4 regions of the Paenibacillus sp. FSL H8-0332 genome follow, and region 1 is predicted to be linked to each of the others. Evidence: riboswitches for the same ligand, from Rfam matches in the RefSeq annotation. Region 1 holds a riboswitch; each other region holds the start of a gene.
The links. A riboswitch is a leader RNA that binds a small molecule or an ion and turns the genes downstream of it on or off. The one in region 1 is predicted to bind thiamine pyrophosphate.

Region 1 (4,039 bases):
GAGGCTCCCAGAGCCAGCAGCCCGTTCGCTGTGAAGTTAGCGACTACGATATTCGTGATATTATGCACCAGCGGGTTCGCTTGGCGTACTTTGGACAGATAAGACATATGAATTCCTCCTGAAGATATAATTTAAAAATTAATAAAGGCATTTTTAACATCCACTTCTCCAGTCAGCAGGCCGTTCTCGCTCAGCCACTGGTTCACCTTCTCCCATGAAGCGCTGTCCTGATAGCCGAAGGGCTGGGAACCGGCATCCATCAGCGGCAGCAGGATCTCCAGACTGCGCTGTTCAATCGCTTCATCCAGCGGTGCGGTGTCCTCCTGATGAGCAAGCAGCAGCTTCAGCGCTTCATCCGGGTGACCGGTTACATACTGCTGGCCTTGTCGTATGGCTTCCACGAATTTGTGATAAAAGCCCTGTGAATCCTGCAGTCCCTGCTCACTGGCGACCAGCACCAGCTCATAATAATCCGGGACCCCGTAATCCACGGGATTGAAGGAGCGGACCGGATAGCCTTGCTGCTCCAGAATCAGCTGCTCATGGTTAATGAACCCGCCCATAATGCCATCCACCCGTCCGGTGGAGAGAGCGGGAATCAGCTCAAAGCCGACATCTACCAGCTTGAGGGAAGAAGGGTCCCCGCCGTCGCTCTTGACCATCGTGTTCAGCATGGCTTCATATAACGGGACGGAGGAATACCCAGCCTGCTTGCCAGACAGCTCTCCCGGGCGGTTAATGCCGCTGTCTGCGGCTACCATGAGATGATTCAGCGGGTGGCGCACCAGCGCAGCGATCGACTTGACCGGAATCTGCTCCCCCCGTGCCATCAATACCTGCGGCTGATAACTGAGTGCCAGATCCACCTTCCCCGCAGCAACAAGCTTCAGCGCATCATTGGTATCGGCCGGCATCTGAATTTCAACCTCAAGGCCTTCCTCAGCGAAATACCCTTCAGCCTCTGCCGCATACAAAAAGGAGTGGACTGCATTGGGATACCAGTCGAGCATAATCGTCAGCTTTTGGGCGGCACTCTTAGTCCCTGCCTCAGAGGTTGCGGTAGTACCAGCCGAGGAGCCGGAGGCCGCCGGATTGTTTGTATTGGCGCAGCCTGCCAGGACAGGCAGCATACAGAGCACCAGAGCAGACAGCAGCATGGCTGGCTTTGAAATCGTATTGTGCAGATAACGGGTATAGCGGATAGTAGTCATGAATAACGTCCTCTTTTCTTCAGAATAATCTTCTCCAGCGCGGCGACTGCCAGAAACAGCAGAATACCGAGTACGGATAACAAGACAACAGCGGCGAACATCTTGGCGCTCTGCAGATTCCCGGCCATTCTGCGGCTGAAATAGCCCAGCCCCTGGCTGCCCCCAAGCCATTCCCCGATCGTTGCACCAATTACACAGTACACAGCCGACAGCTTCAGTCCGGAGAAAAAAGAGGGGAAAGCCAGCGGAACGCCCACCTTCCCGAGAATCTGCCAGCGGTTCGCGCCGTACGTCAGCAGCAGGTCCCGGTAGGCATCCGTGTTCTTGGACAACCCGTCATAGGTGCCAATGACCACCGGGAAGAAAGCGGTCAGGAAGACAACGGCGACCTTGCTCCACAAGGTATAGCCGAACCACATGATGAACAGGGGAGAGAGGGCGATCAGCGGAACCGTCTGGCTGATAATCAGTAGCGGGTACAGCGCCTTAGCCAGCGGACTGAACAGGTGCATGGCGATTCCCAGCAGACTGCCGCAGACCACGGATAGTGCGAAGCCTGTGAGTACTTCAAGCAGGGTAGCAGGCAGATGCACCCCGAATAACAAGCGGCGTTCCTCCAGCAAGGCCTTGCAGACGGCAGACGGAGCCGGAAGGATGAAGGGAGGAACCAGGCCCAGCCGGGCTACAGTCTCCCAGACCGCAAGCGTCAGCAGGGCGAGCAGGGCCGCCGGACCGTAATGCTGGAGCAATCTTCTAGGAGCGGCGGTTCTCATATAGCTTCAGCTCCAATTCCTGGCGCAGGGCGGCGAACTGCGGTTGATAGTTCAGACTGTGATGGCGCGGACGGGGGAGACCGGCTGAGAATTCCTGCATCCCGCTGCCCTCTCTGCCAGTCATTAGATAGATTCTGTCACTGAGCAGGAGCGCCTCCTCCAGATCATGGGTGATGAACAGCACCGTCTTGTCCAGCTCCGCCCATAACTCCAGCAGCCAACGCTGCAGCGAGCGCTTCGTAATGGCATCGAGCGCCCCGAACGGCTCATCGAGCAGCAGCAGGTCATTCCCGGCTGCCACGGTGCGGAGGACCGCCACGCGCTGGCGCATCCCGCCGGACAGCTCCTGCGGATAAGCCCCTTCAGTCTCGTCAAGGCCGAAACGGTGTAGCAGGGTACGGATCTCGGCAATAGCGGCTGCTTTGGGCCGGCTGCGCTTAAGCTCCCAGGGCAGCAGACAATTGTCCAATACGGTGCGCCAAGGCAGGAGGAGATCCTGCTGCGGCATGTAGGCCACACTGCCCAGCCTCTTCGCTGCTGTAGCGGACTCGGCTCCGTTCAGCGTAATCCTGCCGCTACCCGGCTCCAGCAGACCGGCGATGATTTTGAACAAAGTGCTTTTGCCGCATCCGCTCCCGCCTACAATAGAAATGAATTCGCCGCGCTGCACATTCATGGTTAGCCCTGAGAAGACGGGGGTCCGGGACGAACCGGTCCCGAAGGCATAGGACAGATTGCTAATGTTGATCATAAGACTATGTACGAACCTCCTCGGGTTAGATTAAATAACAGCTACGAGAACAACAAAAAGCCCCATTCATTCCCGGAGGCGATGAATGGGGCGGAAGGTACAGTCAGCTGCGGCCCTGTGACGGGAACCACTGTTACATTCTGCTCCACTTCCCTCCGCTGGTATGATCCAGATCAGGTTCAAAGGGTCCGGAGCTTAAGCTCCGTCTCAGTCGGCCGACTCCCCTAGTGAATAATGTTGCTATTGAATTCGTAATTGCTACTTAATATACCACAAATCTCCCTCTTGTAAAGAGCAGGCGGTCAGCGCTTTGCCAGACCGGTCACGAACAAAGTGACGATGCCCCTGGAGATGTCCAGCTTGGAGGCGTGGTGCCGCTTCTGCTCATACAGGTACAGATCGGGACTGAGGACAGAGATTAAGGCTGTGGCCGCAAAGGCCGGATCAATGTCAATTATCTCACCGCCCGCCGCAGCGCGCTGCAGCAGCTCTGTCATCATCACTCCCAGCCGCTGGAAAAAAGGATGCTCAAACTGGGTCAGCTGCTTCTTGCCGGTGAACTCGGCTTTGATCATATTCAGCAGCTCGGCATACTGCTCAATGAAATCAGCAATCTGCTCAATGCTGCTCTGCAGCTGAGCAAGAGCCGGGGCTTCACCGGCACTGGCAGCGACCTGCTGCTCCAGCCCGGACAGGAATTGATCTGCGCTGCCCTTCAGCAGTGCAGAACAGATCTCACCCTTGTCCGTGAAGCGGCGGTACAGGGAGCCTTGCCCTATGCCTGCCCGCTTGGCAATGCTGTACATGCTGACCGCCTCAAGTCCGCTCTCGGTGAACAACTGGCGGGCAGCTTCAAGAATCCGCTGTACATAAGGATCGGCGGACTCGGGCGGAGCGGAGGCTATGGGTTGCGGAGCTGACGGCGGGAGCTGTGCAGCATCGGTGTCTGGCTTTTTCATGAGAACCCCTTTCAGAAAAGAATTGACACTACGGACAATTGTCCGTAGACTATGAATTACACTTACGGACAGTTGTCCGTTCACTCATTATATAGAACAATCTGCCCGCAGGTCAATGTAGAACGCGGACAGCTCAGGAGGAGAAGAGACATGGATCAGACCTTGAAGCAGGAAGCCGATTTCCGGCTGTCCAGTATTCTGGTTCCGCTGCTGGCCATTATTGCAGGAGTATTTATGGTTGTGCTGGACAGTACGGCGATGAATGTAGCCTTGTCCAGGCTGGTGGTTGATTTCAAGACGGATTTGCATACGCTGCAGTGGGTAGTTACCGGATATATGCTGGCT
Region 2 (4,039 bases), 920 kb from region 1:
CCGCCTGGAGCCGTGAATACTTTGCCGGACGTAAGAATTCTGGGAAAAGCACCGCCCTCCAGCTGCTGCGTGTGAGTGACCACCTCTTCAATCGATGCTGCCGTAGTCATCCCCTCATCGCGGATCGTAGTAATTCCTTCTGCAAGGCACGCGGCCAAATATTCCGTATGATATCCGTGCAGCGGCTCATTCTGTATGTACTTGAAGCTGGTATGGGCATGGGTGTGAATAAACCCCGGCAAAATGACCATACCCTCAAGGTCGATCACTGTTGTGGCGGAGTCATACCCGGTTCTCCCGTTAATGTCATTATGCTGTGCTATGGTGCCGAAGCGGCCATTAACAATCTCAATGCTTACATGATGCAGCGGCGGCTGTCCGGTTCCATCGATTACAGTTCCGTTCGTCAGCAAGATGCGCTCATTTCCCATGATAGAAGCGTCCCCTCAGTTAAGGTAGTTGTCGTTCCTCACAAAGTATAGGACATTCCTCTTAGCGGATATAGATAATATTCTCTTTGGAAACGTTCCTTACTTACTGGCTATCGTTCCGCTATGGGTGCCGGTGAATGTAGATTGGTTGTTTGGGCGGCTGCCGAGTGTGGTAAGTAACATAACGTAGAGCCAGGCAGGCACACTGCCTGATGCATAAACACCAGGCCTTAAGCCATGCTAACAAGATGTGTTCAACATTATTGTGAACTGCGAAAGGAGAATGGATTATGCCAGACACAAGTAAACAACCTATCAAAACCCTGCCTCCGCAGGTACAGGATCAGCAGCCCGGAATTGAAAGTGAGATGAATCCGCTTCCGGAGTTTGAGACACCGGCGTACAAGGCAGCAGGCAAACTGCTGGGCAAGGCCGCACTCATTACGGGAGGTGATAGCGGGATCGGGCGTGCGGTTGCCGTTCATTTTGCCAAGGAGGGCGCAGATGTGGTGATCTCCTACTTGAACGAGCATGAGGATGCGGAAGAGACCAAGCGCCAGGTGGAGCAGGAGGGCAGAAAGTGTATTCTGATCGCCGGGGACATCGGGGACGAAGCCTTCTGTCAGGACCTGATTCATCAAACGGTTGAAGGACTTGGCAAGCTCGATATTCTAATCAACAATGCGGCGGAGCAGCATCCGCAGGATCATATTGAGGACATCACAGCGGAGCAGCTGGAGCGTACGTTCCGGACGAATATTTTCTCCATGTTCTATCTGACAAAAGCAGCTATGCCTCATCTTAAAAAAGGCGCTACGATCATTAACACCACCTCCATCACGGCGTATCGCGGCAGCCCGCAGCTGCTGGACTATTCGTCCACCAAGGGAGCGATTCTCAGCTTCACCCGTTCGCTGTCGATGAATCTGGCCGATAAGGGCATCCGCGTGAATGCGGTAGCGCCCGGACCGATCTGGACCCCGCTGATTCCGTCAACCTTTGACGCGAAGAAGGTCAGTGAGTTCGGTGGCACCCAGCCGATGAAGCGCCCGGGGCAGCCTGAAGAGCTGGCACCGGCTTATGTATACCTGGCCTCGGACGATTCCTCTTATGTGAGCGGACAGGTTATGCATGTGAACGGCGGCGAGGTCGTCAACGGATGATAGCTCTAACAGGAATTATATGCTAATATACAAAAAGCAAGGCCAAACAATAGCATAGAACGATCACTAGGGGAGCCGCAAGGCTGAGACGGGCGTATCTGCTTGGACCCTTTGAACCTGATCTGGGTTATACCAGCGTAGGGAAGTGGAGAAACGAATAATGCAGCGGGGGTTCCGGCCACCGGTATCCCTGCTTATATTCCAGACTGCTTCCTTATGGGGGCGGTCTTTTTTGTGTTTGTGTGTTTATGGAGAATGGAGCGGAAGAGAGGGGCGAAGGCGTTGCACGAACTTCATGTCATCTCAGACGGGCGGCTGCAGCCTGAAGCGCTGGCCGAATGGGCCGTGGCGGTACATCCCATGGTGGATTATATTCATCTCCGGGAAAAAGCCATGTCCGCCCGCGAACTGCTGGCTACGGCGCAGCAGATGCTTCAGGCCGGGGTTCCGCCTTCGAAGCTGGTCATTAATGACCGGATCGATCTTGCCCTGGCCGCCGGGGCAGGTGGTGTACAGTTAGCCTGGCATAGCCTTCCGCCAGCCGCAGTGCGCGGCTGTGCACCGGGCCTGCGGATCGGCAGGTCCGTGCACTCCCGGGAAGAGGCGGTGGAGGCTGGAAGGCAGGGAGCGGACTTCTGCCTCTACGGGCATGTGTTCCCGACGGCCTGCAAGCCCGGACAGGAGGCACGCGGACTGGAGCAGCTGGCGGAGGCCGTCCGCTGGAGCCGCATACCGCTGATTGCGCTCGGAGGGATTACCCCGGACAATGCCGGAACAGTGCTGGCCCAAGGGGCGGCTGGCATTGCTGTCATGTCGGGGATCTGTGGAGCCCCGGACCCGGTCGCAGCGGCCCGGGCATACAGGGCAGCGGTTCAGAGGGCGGCCGAGCTGGCTGAGACGCCGGATATGGATCAAGCACAGGGCACAGCAGGAGGTGAACAGACGTGGATGTGACCGTTAACGGGAAGAGTCAAAGGATCGAAGAGAGCTGCCGGACACTGGCGGATCTGCTGGCCCGGCCCGAGTGGGCCGGTAAGCTGGTGATTGTCGAGCTGAACGGTGAGCTTGCCGGCAGAGAGGTTTATGGAGAGACACTGCTCAGCGAGGGGGACCGGGTGGAGCTGGTTCATTTTGTAGGCGGAGGTTAGGGATAGGCGGGCAGAGGAGAAGCGAACGAGCAGGCAGATTGGCAGTTTAGATACAGGCGATAACTTATCCCAGGAGGCGGTATAATGCAAGACCCTTTGACGATTGGCGGAGTGACTCTAACCAGCAGACTGTTCATTGGTACCGGAAAATACAGCCGTAACACCCTCATTCCCGAGGTCATTGCACGCTCAGGCTCACAGGTCATTACCGTTGCCCTGCGCCGGGTGGACCCGGAGAGCAAGGACAATATTGTCAGCCATATTCCTTCCCATATGACCTTACTGCCCAATACCTCCGGTGCGCGCACCGCAGAGGAAGCAGTACGGATTGCCCGGCTGGCGAGGTCGGCGGGGCTGGGCAACTGGGTGAAGATTGAGGTCATCAACGACCAAAAATATTTACTGCCGGATAATATGGAGACCATCCGGGCAACCGAGATCCTCGCAGCAGAAGGCTTCGTGGTGCTTCCGTATATGAGTCCTGATCTGTCCGCCGCTCTCCGGTTGAAGGCTGCGGGGGCGGCGGCCGTGATGCCGCTGGGAGCGCCAATCGGGTCCAACCGCGGACTGCAGACCAAGGAGCTGATCCGCATTCTGATCTCCGAGACGGATATGCCAGTCATTGTGGATGCCGGAATCGGCAGACCCTCTGAGGCGGCTGAGGCAATGGAAATGGGAGCCGCAGCGGTGCTGCTTAATACAGCAATTGCCACCGCCAAAGATCCGCTGCTGATGGCAGAGGCCTTCTGCGAGGCGGTATCCGCAGGGCGTAAGGCTTTTCTCGCCGGACTGGGGCCCGTGGAGGAGACGGCGGCAGCCTCTTCACCGTTGACCGGGTTTTTGGCCTGACAGATGTAATAGGGAGGGGGAACGGTTATGAGCTTTTATGAGACGATGACCCGGCTGGAGCAGCTTCCTTACAGGGCGTTATGGAGCCGGTATACGGCAGAGGATGTGAAGCGCGCACTTCGTGCAGAGCAGGTTGATGAAGAGGGGCTGATGGCATTGCTGTCACCGGCAGCGGAGCCTTATCTGGAGGAGATGGCGCAGAAGGCACACCGGTTAACGCGTACGCATTTCGGCCATGTGATGCAATTATTTACACCGATGTATCTCGCTGATTACTGTGTGAATCATTGTACCTATTGCAGCTTCAGCTCCATTTATGATTTTCCGCGTAAAAAACTAACGCTGGAGCAGGTCGCCCGGGAAGCAGAGACCATCGCAGCCACGGGCCTGCGCCACATTCTCATTCTGACCGGAGAATCCCGGAGGGACAGTCCGGCCGGTTATGTGA
Region 3 (4,039 bases), 3.1 Mb from region 1:
TTAGCATAGGGTACAGTGGTGAATTGTGATTGTAATCACTAACTATAAAAAGACTATCCCCGCAAGCCTTTCAGCTTGGGAGATAGTCTGAGAATGTTACGATTCCGCTGTATTAGCAGCTATGTTAGAGCGATTTGCTCCATCTATGGGAATTACGGATATCATGCGAAATCCGCATGCTGCAGAATTTAGGGCCGCACATTGAGCAGAAATGCGCCTGCTTCGCCCCCTCCGCTGGCAGGGTCTCATCATGATAGGCCAGCGCCCTTTCCGGGTCCAGGGAGAGATGGAACTGGTCGCGCCAGCGGAACTCGAACCGCGCCTTGGACAGTGCATCATCCCGGTCCTGCGCTCCCGGATGTCCCTTGGCGAGGTCTGCGGCATGTGCAGCAATTTTGTAGGTAATGACCCCTTCGCGCACATCATTCTTGTCAGGCAGGCCTAAATGCTCCTTAGGTGTAACGTAACACAACATCGCTGTTCCGAGCCCCCCGATCATCGCCGCCCCGATGGCCGAAGTGATGTGATCATAACCGGGTGCAATATCCGTAGTCAGCGGTCCGAGGGTATAGAAAGGGGCTTCCCGGCAAATCTCAAGCTGCTTATCCATATTCTCCTTAATCTTGTGCAGCGGCACATGCCCCGGACCTTCGACCATAACCTGAACATCGTGCTTCCAGGCTTGTAGGGTCAGTTCTCCCAGCGTCTCCAGCTCGGCGAACTGGGCTTCGTCATTGGCATCGGCAATAGAACCGGGACGCAGGCCATCTCCCAGCGAGAAGGCCACATCATACGTCTTCATAATCTCACATATGTCTTCGAAGTGTGTGTACAGGAAGTTCTCCTGCTGATGGGCCAGGCACCAGGCGGCCATAATCGATCCGCCCCGTGACACGATGCCGGTCATTCTCCGGGCAGTCAGCGGAATATAGCGGCGCAGCACTCCGGCATGAATGGTGAAGTAATCCACTCCCTGCTCCGCCTGCTCAATCAGCGTGTCACGGTAGAGCTCCCAGGTTAAGTCCTCGGCTATGCCGTTTACCTTCTCCAGCGCCTGGTATAAGGGCACTGTACCGACCGGCACAGGAGAATTGCGGATTATCCACTCCCGGGTGGTATGGATCTTCGAGCCGGTGGAGAGATCCATGAGGGTATCAGCCCCCCAGCGGGTCGCCCACCGCATCTTCTCCACCTCCTCTTCTATAGAAGAAGTGACCGCAGAATTTCCGATATTTGCATTGATCTTCACCAGGAAGTTACGGCCGATAATCATCGGCTCACTCTCCGGGTGATTGATATTGGCCGGAATAATCGCGCGGCCCGAGGCAACCTCATCCCTTACGAACTCCGGCCGGGTATTCTCGCGGATCGCAATATACTCCATTTCCGGTGTTATAATTCCTTGCCTTGCATAATGCAGCTGAGTCACATTACCGCCTGTATAGGCCCGCCGGGGATTCCGGCTCAGTCCTGGACAAGCTTCTGCCAAGGCCCCCTCCCTGCGGATTCCGTTATCCTCCGGCCGGACGGCTCTTCCGGTGTATTCCTCCGAATCGCCACGCTCCGCGATCCAGCTTGAACGGTGCGGCGGCAGCCCCCTCCGAATGTCGGTCTCCTCTGCTGCATCCGTGTACATGCCGCTTGTGTCATAGACACGCAGCGGAGCATTCTCCTCTTCCCCGGCAACGCCTTCGGTTCTGCTGAGGCTGATCTCACGCATCGGAACCCGGATATCCGGGCGTGAGCCCTCTACATACACTTTACGGCTTGCGGGGAATCCGGAAAGATCCACCTCTTCGTTTTTGACCATTCCTGTCATTTCAATCTCCTCCTCTTCGCTCTGTACACCCATCAGATAAGAGGTCACGCAGCAGATTGAGCCGCAGAATCTATAGATTCTTGCAAATCAAAAAGCCGCTCCACCTGGAGCGGCTTTATTAAAGGAACAGCCAAATAAGACTGTATTCAAAAAAGGTCCGACTCCACTTTCCTACGCTGGTATGATCCAGATCAGGTTCAAGGGTCCGGAAATTCAATTTTCCCGTCTCAGCCTATTCAGACTCCCCTAGTGGGTATCTTATCTAATTAAATACATTTTAACTGTGTGGGTAATTCTTGTAAACCCGTTATTTGTCCAGCGATTCGCTCCAGTCGTGCACCATCGTGCCTTCCAGGAACTTCTCAGCATCCATGGCGGCCATACAGCCGGTTCCCGCTGCCGATATCGCTTGACGGTAACGTGTATCCTGCACATCGCCGCAGGCAAATACACCGGGGATGTTGGTCTCGGTGGTACCTGGGTTCACCACAATATAGCCATTGGCATCCGTGTTGATCTGCCCGCCCAAGAAGGCTGTATTCGGTGTGTGTCCAATCGCTACGAACACGCCGTCTGCCTCTACCAGCTCTGTCAGACCTGTCTCATTATTAAGCACCGTAAGGCCCTTCACTCCGGTCTCTCCTACCGTTACTTCAACCGGTGTGCGGTTCAAGGCCCAGGTGACCTTGCTGTTGTCACGCGCCCGGTCCTGCATAATCTTCGAGGCACGCAGCTCGGGACGGCGGTGAACCAGCGTTACGCTGGACGCAAAGCGGGTCAGGAAGCTGGCTTCCTCCATAGCGGAGTCCCCGCCGCCGACGACGACAATCTTTTTATTACGGAAAAAGAAGCCGTCACAGGTCGCACAGGTGCTGACCCCGCGTCCCACATTCTCCTGCTCGCCCGGGATACCCAGATATCTTGCAGAGGCCCCGGTTGAAATAATGACCGACTCCGCTTCCAATACACCCATTCCGTCCACTGTTACCTTGAACGGACGCTGTGAGAAGTCCACGGACTCCACCCAGCCATTCTTGAATTCAGCGCCGAAGCGTTCTGCCTGCTTGCGCATATTGTCCATCAGGTCCGGACCCAGAATCCCTTCGGGGAAGCCTGGAAAGTTCTCCACTTCTGTCGTCGTTGTCAGTTGTCCCCCCGGCTGCAAGCCTTCAATTACCAGCGGGCTCAGGTTCGCACGCGCCAGATAAATCGCGGCAGTCAGCCCGGCCGGGCCTGTTCCGATTACAATCGTTTTGTACATTACATTGGCCTCCTTACAAGTAGGTTTGTCTTACAGCAGTAATGCTTAAATACGGGTGGTGGACGGCGATAAGCCGCCGGTTCCGGGCAGCATGGCCCGGATATCACATTCGCTGTCAATCCGCCGTGCATAACGGCTTACCATCGAGACCGACACACCATAACGCTGGGCAGCCTCACGGAACGTAACCGGCTGCCCATGCAGCCGGGCCGTCAGATACTCCAGTGCAGCGCACCAGCCGCCGTCATTGCGGAACAGCGGTACATCCGGGTACAGGCTGCCGATGAACTGCTTCCAGATGTGCTCCGCATCCTTCTTCTGGACCGCATCATATCTGCGGTCCATCATGGCCGCTGCATGATCCATAATCCGCTGCCAGTCTTCTCTCCATTCCGGCAGCGTCCCCTTGGAGGCGGGAGCAGCCGCAGGCTCCTGCTCTTCGCCGGGCGAGCTGACAGCTTCATTCAGGTTCTCTCCGATCAGCCGCTGAAGGCTGAACAATGCCGCCTCCTGCAGCCGGTCCTCCTGGAGCGGCTCTTGCTCCAGCACTTTGCGCAGCACCTCGGACATGTCCTCATCCTCAATCCAGCGCAGAGCCTCGGTCACCTGAAGCTTCGTAGCGGAATCGCCATAGCGCAGCGCCCAGAAGAACGAGGCGCGCAGCAGCGGATTATTCCGCACTTCTTCAGTGAACCTGCCCGTATTGCCCTTCCACTGCTTCAGCTGCTCCTGGAAGGGCAGCTGATAGTTATAGCTGACAGCAGGCATAGGGCGCCCTTCTGTCCGGGCATGCTGGAGCTGGGACAGGAAGAACGCCGGGACCGCAGAATCAGGGTCCAGCTTGGCGGCCTGTCTCCAGCAGCGCAGAGCTTCACTGTACAGGCCGCTATTGCTTGCCGCCGCCGCACAGTAATGATACAGGCCAGCGTCTCCGGCCACCTCCTCGTCCTTCAGCAGAC
Region 4 (4,039 bases), 2.8 Mb from region 1:
CATGTGCTGTTTCCGCGTGAGAAGGACAGCGATTCCTTCCGCCGCTTTTCCCGGGTAAACGATCTGCCGTGCCGGCTGGAAATGCTCTTCGAGTCTGTGAATTTCCGGATTCTGTCCACCGATGTGTTCCTCTGCCCATTTGAGCTGGGCTTTCTGACCATAAGAGTGGCTATCGAGGAGAAAAACCTTCCCTTCAGCACTGTGCTGGAATTCGCTGACCGGTTCCGAACACTGGAGGATGTGTGTTATCAGGATAAACATGCCTTTATCCATTGCCAGGAGAAGTCCTTCGGCCGGGTGGAGGATTTCGTGTTCAAGAATCTCGTCTCCGGTCTGGAGCCGTTTCTCGACCCTGCGGAGATTGATGGCGCGTATTTCGAGACCCTGCCTTTTTTCGTGGATGAACGGATGCTGGTGCAGGCCTTCTATGGCTTCAACCGTGAGGAAGAGCTGGATGAGATAAGTGTAGAGCTGCGCTACCGTGCCTCCCAGCTGGATGGGCTGACTATAGACGGTAAACCTTTTACCAGTGCGAGTGATCCTGAGTATATCGAGCAGTACACCCGGGAGCATTGCTATAGCCGCTGGGGGCCGGACACCTATTATATGACGAACGAGCAGACCTTCTGCTGCCTGAGCCGGGCGAAGCCCGATATTGCCACGGAGCTGGTCAACCAGATGTACGGAGAGTATTATTATGGACTGCTGCTGAGTATTTTTCATAAAATCGTGCTGCTGAAGCTCGCCAATCTGCATTCCCGGCTGCGCATCAACCACGATTACGACGAGATCGAGAATCTGATCTTTCTGATCAATAAATTTTCCGCCAAATTCTATTTTCTGGAGCTGATCTCGCAGTCGCAGGGGCGGGAGATTTTTTTCCAGCTGCGCAAGGTTTACGGCAATGATGCTCTGTTCGATGAAGTGAAGATGACCCTGAATGATCTGTTTCAGTATCAGGACAAATTCCAGGCCAAACGCCGGGATACGCTCCTGATGGTGCTCACCGTATTTACGGTCATCAGCGGAATCTACGGGATGAATCAGGTCATCGAGGATCTGAAGGGCCAGATCGACTGGAGCAAAATGCTGGAGTACTCCGTATTCGAATATCTGGCTCTGTTCCTGACCTTTTCGGGGATCGCGGTCAGTATCGGCTTAACACTGCGGGAGGCGCGGAATGGAATCCGCAGCCGCCGCAAAAGGCGGTACTATGATAAGGATTGAATAGACGGCTCTGGACAACCGCGAAGCTGCCGTCTATAATACACCGTAAGAACATAGCAATACCCGTGAACTTTATAGAACCAGGGGTGCTGGAATTGGCCGGCTGAGATTGTATCCCACAAGATACTGACCCTTATACCTGATCTGGATAATGCCAGCGTAGGAATCTTCATTCGGCACAGTGCCTTAAGCGGTACTGAAGCTGAAGTCCCCTCACGCAAGTCACTGGCGTCCCGATCTTCGGGACGCTTTTTTGATTCTAAGGATGTACAGGAATAAGGTTTCTGTAAGCTCTGAAGACCAGGGGTTGCTGGAAGGAGAGAGAAAGAGAAATGGGAGTCAAAAAAACAGTCACACTACTGCTCAGCTCCATGCTGCTGCTCACCGTAGCGGGATGTGGCGGCGGGAACAACAGCGGCAATGCAGGAGCCAGCGCACCTGCTGCCGGGAACAGCACGGCTGCGCCTGATGCATCCGCAGCCGCACCCACGGATGCACCTAAGGCGCTGACGCCGGTCAAGATTGCCCTGGACTGGACGCCGAACACGAATCATACCGGCCTGTATGCAGCTAAGGAGCTTGGCTATTACGCGGAGGAAGGTCTTGACGTTCAGATTGTACAGCCTGGTGCTGCCGGGTCCGACACGATGGTCACTTCCGGTGAAGCCCAATTCGGCATCAGTGCCCAAGAGGCGCTGACCCTGGCTCGTCTGCAGGATGTGCCGCTGGTATCAATTGCTGCAATCATTCAGCATAACACCTCCGGCTTCGCGGCTCCGAAGGACCGCAATATTAAGACGCCGAAGGATTTTGAAGGTAAAACGTACGGAGGCTGGGGCTCCCCTGCGGAGCAGGCTGCCATGAAAGCCATCATGGACCCCGAAGGCGGGGATGTCTCCAAGGTGAAGCTGGTGAATATCGGCGAAGCGGACTTTTTCACAGCCGTGAAGCGGGATATTGACTTCGCCTGGATCTTCTACGCCTGGACCGGGGTGGAAGCTGAGCTGCGCGGGGAGCCACTGGATATGCTGTATCTGAAGGATTACGCTCCGCAGCTGGATTACTACACCCCGGTACTGACGACCAGCGAGAAGGAGATCGCCGAGCATCCTGAAGTGGTGAAGGCATTCCTGAAGGCTACGTCAAAAGGCTATCAGTACGCCATCGACCACCCGGAAGAAGCCGCGACGGTCTTGTCCGATGCTGTACCTGATCTGGACCCCAAGCTGGTGCTGGCCAGCCAGAAATGGCTTAGCCCGAAATACAAGGAAGACGCCCCGCGCTGGGGTGAGCAGAAGCTTGAGATCTGGAAGAATTACGCCGACTGGATGTACGGCCTGAAGCTGCTGGATAAGCCGCTGGATGCGGAGAGTACGTTTACGAATGAATTTTTGCCGGAATCATAATGAACCCGCATGGCGGGAATCTTACACTTAACTTGGAGAGGAAGGATTCATCATGGCTAACACACTGCTTAGCATTCAGGTAATTCCCAAGACACCGAACAACGAGGATTCCATCCCTTACGTGGACAAGGCTATAGAGGTCATTCAGAAATCAGGCGTGAAGCATCAGGTGAATCCGCTGGAGACCACGATGGAAGGCGAACTGTCCGAGCTGCTGGATATCGTGCGTGACATGCATGAGGCGCTGATCGCTTCCGGCAGTCCGAGTGTGATCTCACAGATCAAGATCGCCCATAATCCGGGCGGCATCAGCATGGATAAGCTGACGGAGAAATACCGGCCGTGAGAAGCACCTGGAAGCTAGTGTGGCCGCCCTTTGTGGCGGTCCTCTTTTTTGTCGGGATATGGCAGCTATCGGTCATGCTGTTCGACATCCCGGCCTACCAGTTGCCGAGTCCCACGGATATCGCGCGTGAGTCGAAGAACAACGCCTCCGGGATCTGGGAGCACACCGCTGCTACGCTGCGGCTGACCCTGATCGGCTTCCCGGTCGGCACGGGCATCGGCCTCTTCACCGCCCTGCTGCTGCATCTGCTGCCCTGGCTCAAGAGAGCGTTCTATCCGCTGCTGATCCTCAGCCAGAATGTGCCCTCCCTTGCGCTGGCCCCGCTGCTGATTATCTGGTTCGGCTTCGGCCTGCTGCCCAAAATCATCCTGATCACCCTCGTCTGCTTCTTCCCCGTAGCTGTTGCAGCCATGGGCGGGCTGGCCCAAAGCGACCGGGTGATGATGAATTATATGAAGATGGCCGGTGCGGGCAAGTGGCAGATCTTCACCAAGCTGGAGCTTCCCGGCTCGCTTCCCTCTCTGTTCTCGGGCCTCAAAATCTCCGCCACCTATGCCGTTATGGGCGCGGTGGTGGCCGAATGGATCGGCGCTGACAAGGGCATCGGCTACTATTTGCTGCTGCAAAAGGCCTCTTACCGTGCGGACCGGATGTTCGTAGCCATCGCCATTATCGTGCTGCTAAGTCTCGTATTATTCGCACTCATTGCCCTGCTGGAGAGATGGCTGGTGCGCTGGAAGCCGCGCAAGGAAGCTTAAGAAGCACGAGAGGATAATCCAAAACGGAATCAGAAATAATCAACTGAAGGAGGCTAAGCCAAGTGTCTGAGCTTACGAGGATTGAACTGGATAAGGCGGACGGAGACGGACGCCCTAAGGTAAGGAATACACCGCCTGCACTGGAAGTCAGCGGCATCTCCAAGTCATTCACGCACCGCCGCCGGGAGACGCAGGTGCTGAATCAGGTGTCCCTGACCGTGGAGCCGCAGGAATTCGTCTCCATTGTCGGCCCGTCCGGCTGCGGCAAAAGCACGCTGTTCCATATTATCGGCGGCCTTACG

Region 2: it holds a riboswitch for thiamine pyrophosphate, as region 1 does, so the genes downstream of both, NST43_RS08380 (thiamine phosphate synthase) here and NST43_RS12330 (ABC transporter ATP-binding protein) in region 1, are expected to answer to the same signal.
Region 3: it holds a riboswitch for thiamine pyrophosphate, as region 1 does, so the genes downstream of both, thiC (phosphomethylpyrimidine synthase ThiC) here and NST43_RS12330 (ABC transporter ATP-binding protein) in region 1, are expected to answer to the same signal.
Region 4: it holds a riboswitch for thiamine pyrophosphate, as region 1 does, so the genes downstream of both, NST43_RS00490 (ABC transporter substrate-binding protein) here and NST43_RS12330 (ABC transporter ATP-binding protein) in region 1, are expected to answer to the same signal.

What each region holds. Positions count from the first base shown of each region.
Region 1 is NZ_CP150145.1:2,864,866-2,868,904, forward strand. It holds gene thiM (hydroxyethylthiazole kinase) at 1-107, opposite strand, end outside; gene NST43_RS12320 (ABC transporter substrate-binding protein) at 132-1,211, opposite strand; gene NST43_RS12325 (ABC transporter permease) at 1,208-1,984, opposite strand; gene NST43_RS12330 (ABC transporter ATP-binding protein) at 1,965-2,735, opposite strand; TPP riboswitch at 2,869-2,971, opposite strand; gene NST43_RS12335 (TetR/AcrR family transcriptional regulator) at 3,038-3,694, opposite strand; gene NST43_RS12340 (DHA2 family efflux MFS transporter permease subunit) at 3,845-4,039, shown strand, end outside.
Region 2 is NZ_CP150145.1:1,940,734-1,944,772, forward strand. It holds gene NST43_RS08370 (amidohydrolase family protein) at 1-431, opposite strand, end outside; gene NST43_RS08375 (SDR family oxidoreductase) at 722-1,594, shown strand; TPP riboswitch at 1,653-1,755, shown strand; gene NST43_RS08380 (thiamine phosphate synthase) at 1,850-2,548, shown strand; gene thiS (sulfur carrier protein ThiS) at 2,539-2,742, shown strand; gene NST43_RS08390 (thiazole synthase) at 2,827-3,591, shown strand; gene thiH (2-iminoacetate synthase ThiH) at 3,619-4,039, shown strand, end outside.
Region 3 is NZ_CP150145.1:7,330,416-7,334,454, reverse strand. It holds gene thiC (phosphomethylpyrimidine synthase ThiC) at 125-1,819, opposite strand; TPP riboswitch at 1,971-2,077, opposite strand; gene trxB (thioredoxin-disulfide reductase) at 2,127-3,080, opposite strand; gene NST43_RS32175 (tetratricopeptide repeat protein) at 3,126-4,039, opposite strand, start outside.
Region 4 is NZ_CP150145.1:111,423-115,461, reverse strand. It holds gene NST43_RS00495 (hypothetical protein) at 1-1,227, shown strand, start outside; TPP riboswitch at 1,300-1,410, shown strand; gene NST43_RS00490 (ABC transporter substrate-binding protein) at 1,560-2,633, shown strand; gene NST43_RS00485 (MTH1187 family thiamine-binding protein) at 2,686-2,979, shown strand; gene NST43_RS00480 (ABC transporter permease) at 2,976-3,737, shown strand; gene NST43_RS00475 (ABC transporter ATP-binding protein) at 3,818-4,039, shown strand, end outside.